2 regions of the Shewanella sp. SG44-6 genome follow, and region 2 is predicted to be linked to the other one. Evidence: riboswitches for the same ligand, from Rfam matches in the RefSeq annotation. Region 2 holds a riboswitch; the other holds the start of a gene.
The links. Region 2 has a riboswitch for cyclic di-GMP ahead of H5185_RS06305 (glycosyl hydrolase family 18 protein). Riboswitches for the same ligand answer to the same signal wherever they lie in the genome.

Region 1 (3,422 bases), on a different contig from region 2:
CAGCTGGAAACACGAAGTCGGCTTCTGGTACTGGTCGCTCATCCTTTAAAAACACATCAAAGTTCTGCTGGATGACATCCCCTTGCTGAGGTTCACCTTTAACTTGTAAGTGATAATGGCCAACTTTAGGTGCTACAACATCCAGCACTAAACTCGCATTGGTATTATTAACCGCTTGACTCACAAATCCAGATGCAACGCCATCATGATTAAATAAATAAGCTGACACTTGCATAGCGGAATTGGTTGTCACATCAAAACTCACTTGAGCCGCACCATCGTTGATTTGAATTGCATCAGCAAGCGAGGTCACATCGAGTTGATTCCCTGGGGCAGGCGCTAAATCAAACTCGACTTCGACACGCTCAATACCTGAATCAGTTAGGGTAAAAATATCATTTTTACCGTAAACCGGCATGATACTGCCAGCAGCATTCTTTTGTCCTGCTTTGAGTTGTGATTGCTGCGCATTAATAGTGCTGGCAAGAAGGAAAGGCCAATTCTGTTTATTACCTTGAGTCGCATCGGTAATTGTAATCGTGGTTTGCTTAGAGAGCTGCTCGCCATTAGCATCAAATACCCTGGTCATCACTTTGTCACCAGCCTTGAGATCCAGTGACGGATTAATGTCACCCACATCTTGCCATTCGTTAGGGATTCCCGGGCCTGAACTCAAATTGACATCAATAGCATTATAGAAACTATTGCTGGTGTCACCGACTTGCCATACGGCTAAAATAACGTGGTAACCACTTAGTCCCTCTGGCACGTAACAGTCATGAGTAACTAATTTAGGTGGCTGAACCATGCCACCATCGACCACACAAAAAGGCGCTAAATCGAAACTCGCGCGGCTTAAGGCTTGGTTTTGGTCCCAACCCTGGCGAGTAATATAATAGCGCCAGTTACGGGTGACATGGTTAGCGGTAAACTGCCAAGTAAATTGCTGCCATCCGGCGTTGATATCCGTTTTAGACCAACGGACCGGACTCTGAACATCTAGAGGAGAAAAGGCACCATTTGCAGCGCTCGCTAACTTACCATCTTCAGGGCCTGATTCAGGGAATCCCGAAGGCCCTTCAACACTTTGTGGCTCCCACTGAACGGCGCCACAGCTTGCATTATTGCCAGTTTTACAAGCGTATGAGCGTGACTCTGGCGATAGCACATAACCATGCGCTTCAACAGACAGACTGACGAAAGAATTTGCAGCCATGAGTGAGGCTGCGAGTAGGCTTAACTTAGAAACATGAGGTAAAACAGGAAGATTTGCCACTTAAATGCACTCCATTGGTTACCTATTACTTAAAAATAAGTGATAGGCCTCGATATCAATATCAAAGTGGTATTTTGGCAAACAACAGCGTTAAAAAAACGGCTGTTCGTTTCACGCAGAACCTGAGCTCTGCGGCAACTCCGCTATCTTAGTTTCGTAAAAATTAATTTACCACCTTAGACCGGAAGCTTTGCGTCCTAACTTTTCAATTAGTTTGCCAAATACTATGAGTGTTAGCTTGGTGATAACGTTATTTATAACAAGGTATCAACTAACACGACTAACCTAACAACAAACATCAACCGTGTCAAAAAATATAAAAACAATAAATACAAACACTTAAAAAGTACATTCAGTGTTGGCGTGGGCTCAAGGCGACATGATTTTTATCTGCTACTCTCTAGCATTTAGGGACTCAGATTCATGCTGTTGTAAACATAGCATCGATGACATTGCCATATTTTACTGATGTACTAAAACACGATTGTGTGAGTAGATAGGTAGGTGGGCCATTATCGATTTTAGTTTAGAAAACGCTTAAATGACTGCGATTAATAATTGTCCCAAGCTGGCCAAATGCGTTCCAGAGCAAGCCGTTAACTGAAGTTAAGAGATCCATGGCATTTAGGGTTCAAGAGCGAGGATAAATTATTTATGCGGGTTTACCGGCTAGCCACTGCAGGAATGTATTAATCGTGGGCATGCGTTTGTGTGAATGGCCCATGAGCTGGGTCATGGCAAAACTAAACTGGTAGTACATTTCAGCATCGTCGGGATGCTTTTGTGCATCGTCACTGTTGATCATAGCACCGCGTAAATAGTCACAAAGCAACTCGCCACGATTAAAGCCACCAACCTCACCAATCTCTGTCAGGGTTTGTGCATTCCATTGTTGATATTGTTTAAGTACTAGCTCAAAACGGGCACGATAATAATCGCTGGCTTGTATTAGTATTGACTCGTTGGGGATCACTCTAGCAATAACAAATGATTGTTCTGATAAAATACGGTACAAACGTTGGCAATGATGAAAAATAAACCGTAAATAGGGATCACTATATTGCTGTGTATCTTGTTCGGCTTGAATTAACCAATGACGATAATCTGCACTGGCTACGGCCACAATTAAATCGGCCTCTGAGGTAAAGTGATTATAAATAGTGCCCTTGGATATCTGGCTGGCTTGAACTAGATGCGAGCGGCATAAATCAAAGGTTTTATGGCCTTTTAAACAACGTTGTGACACTTCAATCAAGTAGTTCCCACGATCCTCCCAGCTACCCATTCCTTACTCCAAGATATTTTAATTAAATAACCATTAACACCTCACAGTTACACTATAGCAAGCTTTGTGGATAGCCTAAATTGAGTAATACTTATACCACTATGAACTTACTCAATAGCCCATGTTAAAAATTGACTTACTTGAAAGTTTTATCGCTGTTGCTGAATGTGGCAACTTGTCAAAAGCGGCTGATAAAATTTGCCGAACCCAATCAACGTTGAGTCTACAAGTTAAAAAGCTTGAAGAAAGTGTCGGTCAAACTTTGCTGATTAGGGACAACAAAGGCGTCACCTTGACCGAGTCAGGTGAAACCTTGCTGAGCTATGCCTATAAAATGATGCAACTTAACTTACAGGCACTTGATGAGTTAAAAGATTGTCAAAATCGCGAAGTGATCCGCCTTGGTGTGCCAACCGATTTTATCAAGTGCTACCTAAGCAGCTGCTTATTAGAGTTTATTCGTGAATTTACCAATATTGAATTAGTTATCGATACCGATGTAAGTGGCAATTTATATAAACGACTCCATCAAGGCGAGTTTGACGTGATAGTCGCAACTCACTGGCAAGCCCCCGTCAACGGCGAACTGTTATTTACGCGCCGCTTTCATTGGGCCGCAGCAGCTAACGGTAACGCCCATAAAAACAAAACCATCCCCGTGGGCTTATACCCAGAAAACTGCCCTATTCGAGCACAAGTATTCGCCAATCATCAATTGTCTATGCGTCCGATAAGGGTATTACTGTCAACACCATCCCCACAAGCGTTATCGATGGCGGTCGAAAATGATCTTGTGATTGCGCCGGTAGCCGAATTTAGAATAAACGATAAAATGCAAATTTTAGATCCACTTGAACATGG
Region 2 (3,422 bases):
CTGAGGTTTGGGATAGCGATAAAAGCCGCCAGCGCATGATGCATTCTGGTGAAGAAGGTATACGCTCCGTACAAATAGCAGGTGCAGACCCTGATTTAATGGCTAACGCTGCCAAGTTCAACGTTGAACAAGGTGCGCATATCATTGATATCAATATGGGTTGTCCAGCAAAGAAAGTGAATAAAAAGTTTGCGGGCTCAGCGCTAATGCAAAGCCCAAGCTTAGTAAAAGAGATTTTACAAGCCGTGGTTGCTGCAGTAGATGTGCCAGTAACGTTAAAGATCCGCACAGGTTGGGAGCCTGAACATCGTAATGGTGTTGAAATAGCCCAAATTGCTGAAGATTGTGGCATTGTCTCGCTCGCCGTTCACGGCCGAACCAGACAATGCATGTACAAAGGCTTTGCTGAGTACGACACCATTAAAGCAATTAAGCAGACTGTCTCAATTCCTGTTGTCGCCAACGGGGACATCGACACACCAGAGAAGGCCAAGTTTGTGCTTGACTACACTGGCGTTGACGCCCTGATGATTGGAAGAGGTGCACAAGGAAGGCCATGGATTTTTAAAGAAATCCTATATTACTTGGAAACAGGTAAAAAGTTAGCGCCAATTAAGGCAGAAGAGCAACGCACTGTGATGCTTGAACACCTTAATAAACTTTATGACTTATATGGCGAATACAAAGGTGTCCGATTTGCTAGAAAGCATGTCGGGTGGTACCTAAACCATGAGGAACAGCGCCAATTTCGTGCTGACTTCAATCGGCTTGAAACCGCTGCCCAGCAACATTCCCTCGTAGAATGTTATTTTGATGAATTAGTTTAGAATTTAATAAAGAGCAGAATAGAATGTTTGATCAGACAACTAACACAGAAGTTCACCAGCTTACCGTAGGCAAAATCGAAACAGCAAACGGCACTATCAAGCCGCAGTTATTACGTGACGCAGTAAAACGTGCCGTGACTAACTTCTTCTCTCAGTTAGACGGTCAGGAAGCTTCTGAAGTATATGAAATGGTATTGTGCGAAGTTGAAGCACCTTTACTAGACATCATCATGCAACACACTCGTGGCAACCAAACGCGCGCTGCTAATATGTTAGGTATCAACCGTGGTACTTTACGTAAGAAATTAAAGAAATACGGCATGAACTAAGACCTAGCGTCTAAGTGATTGTAATGAAACGGGCTTATCAGTAATGATAAGCCCGTTTTGCTTATATGTACCTTCATATGTACCCTGAGTAAATTCCTTACAAAGTAACGTAAATAAAAACTCATACTCCTGATCCACCCAAAATCAAAAACTCGCAACATCCTCAATAGCCTAATGAGTTCTCAATCATGATGAATGCATCGCTGATCTCAACCTTGATGAATTTCTTAATGAATTTGGACTAAGGCTAACGCTCTTTAATAGCCCAACCTTTTCAAATAAAATAAAACTCGCAGATGATAAAAAGTGGCAACAGTTGCTAGATGGTAACCCTAACACTTAATGTTTAACGCTTAAGTATTTTTCTTATTTTTTGACACCTTGATTTCAAACCAAAAAATACCCCATTAATTACAAAGCCTTAACTAAAAACAAACAGAATCATTTGATTTTAATCATTGTCAAAAAAACATCACATATAAAAATATTTATCTTAATCGGATTATTTCATTGCATTTTTATAAAAGTTAAGACTATGCTAATAAAACAAATGACAACGCTGTCACTTGTTTGAGAAAGGCAAACCAATTGAAAGATTGGGACGCAAAGCCTCCGGTCTAAGGGGAATTTAGTACCTATGATAGCGGGGACACCACAGGGATCCTTCTTCATGCATTTTTGACGCATGAGTTTTAGAAAGAACAGCTGTCCTGTTCGCGTTTTTTGCCTTATTGGTTTAAATAATTCAATAGGGAAGTCTCATGTTTAATACACGTATTTCAACATTAGCGTTGATTATTTCATCTTCGTTATCTGCACATGTTATCGCTGCCACTCCGGGTAAACCCACTATTGGTTGGGGTGAAACAAAATTTGCCATCATCGAGGTTGATCAAGCCGCAACAGCCTACAACCAATTAGTGAAAGTCAAAGATGCAGCGGATGTATCAGTTAACTGGAATCTTTGGAGTGGTGATGTTGGCACTGTGGCGAAAGTACTGCTTGATGGTAATGCGGTATGGGAAGGCCCTTCGAGTGCATCTGGTTCTGCAAGTTTCAAGGTACAGCAAGGTGGCCGCTATCAAATGCAAGTTCAGCTGTGTAACAGCGATGGTTGTACGGCGAGCGATGCCAAAGAAATCCTCGTGGCCGATACCGATGGCAGCCATTTAGCCCCGCTCAATGCTCCGCTAAAAGAAAACAACCGTCCATATACAAACAAGTCAGGCAAAGTGGTCGGCAGTTACTTTGTTGAATGGGGGGTATACGGCCGCAAATTTGCTGTCGATAAGATCCCTGCACAAAACTTAACTCATATTTTATATGGTTTTACCCCAATATGCGGCGGGGATGGTATCAACGATAGCTTGAAAGAAATCGACGGCAGTTTCCAAGCGCTGCAACGTGCCTGTAGTGGCCGTGCTGACTTTAAAGTCGCTATCCACGATCCTTGGGCGGCGGTCCAAATGCCTCAGGCTGGTGTGAGTGATTTTTCTGATCCTTATAAAGGTAATTTCGGCCAATTGATGGCACTTAAGCAAGCTTATCCTGATTTGAAAATTTTGCCTTCTGTTGGTGGCTGGACATTATCCGATCCATTCTATTTTCTAGGAGATAAAACCAAGCGTGATGTTTTTGTGGCATCAGTTAAAGAATTCTTACAAACGTGGAAATTTTTCGATGGTGTAGACATTGATTGGGAGTTCCCCGGGGGGAGCGGTGCAAACCCAAGTTTAGGCAATGCTAATGATGGCGAAACCTATGTCATTTTGATGCGGGAACTGCGAGCCATGTTAGATGAGTTAAGTGCTGAAACGGGACGAAGTTATGAACTGACCTCAGCCATTAGCGCTGGTGACGATAAAATTGCCAAAGTTGATTATCAAGCTGCCCAGCAATACATGGATTACATCTTTTTAATGAGCTACGACTTCAACGGCGGCTGGACCAATACCGAACTTGGCCATCAAACCAATTTGTATGAAGCCAGTTGGGATCCTGATACCCGCTACACCACAGACAAAGGGGTGAAAAACCTTTTAGCGCAAGGTGTTACGCCTGGTAAAATTGTGGTCGGTGCGGCTATGTATGGCCGTGGTTGGACTGGCGTTAATGGCTACACTGGCAATAATCCATTCACGGGTACGGCCACCGGTAAAGTAAAAGGCACATGGGAAGATGGCGTGGTGGATTATCGCCAGATCGTGAATGAGTACATGGGGAGCGGTTGGACTTATAACTACGATGAAACCGCCGAAGCACCGTC

Region 1: it holds a riboswitch for cyclic di-GMP, as region 2 does, so the genes downstream of both, gbpA (N-acetylglucosamine-binding protein GbpA) here and H5185_RS06305 (glycosyl hydrolase family 18 protein) in region 2, are expected to answer to the same signal.

What each region holds. Positions count from the first base shown of each region.
Region 1 covers NZ_JACJER010000004.1:34,217-37,638, forward strand. The annotation lists gene gbpA (N-acetylglucosamine-binding protein GbpA) at 1-1,276, opposite strand, end outside; cyclic di-GMP riboswitch class I at 1,407-1,505, opposite strand; gene H5185_RS01395 (TetR/AcrR family transcriptional regulator) at 1,929-2,561, opposite strand; gene H5185_RS01400 (LysR family transcriptional regulator) at 2,683-3,422, shown strand, end outside.
Region 2 covers NZ_JACJER010000023.1:24,080-27,501, forward strand. The annotation lists gene dusB (tRNA dihydrouridine synthase DusB) at 1-827, shown strand, start outside; gene fis (DNA-binding transcriptional regulator Fis) at 851-1,156, shown strand; cyclic di-GMP riboswitch class I at 1,725-1,813, shown strand; gene H5185_RS06305 (glycosyl hydrolase family 18 protein) at 1,918-3,422, shown strand, end outside.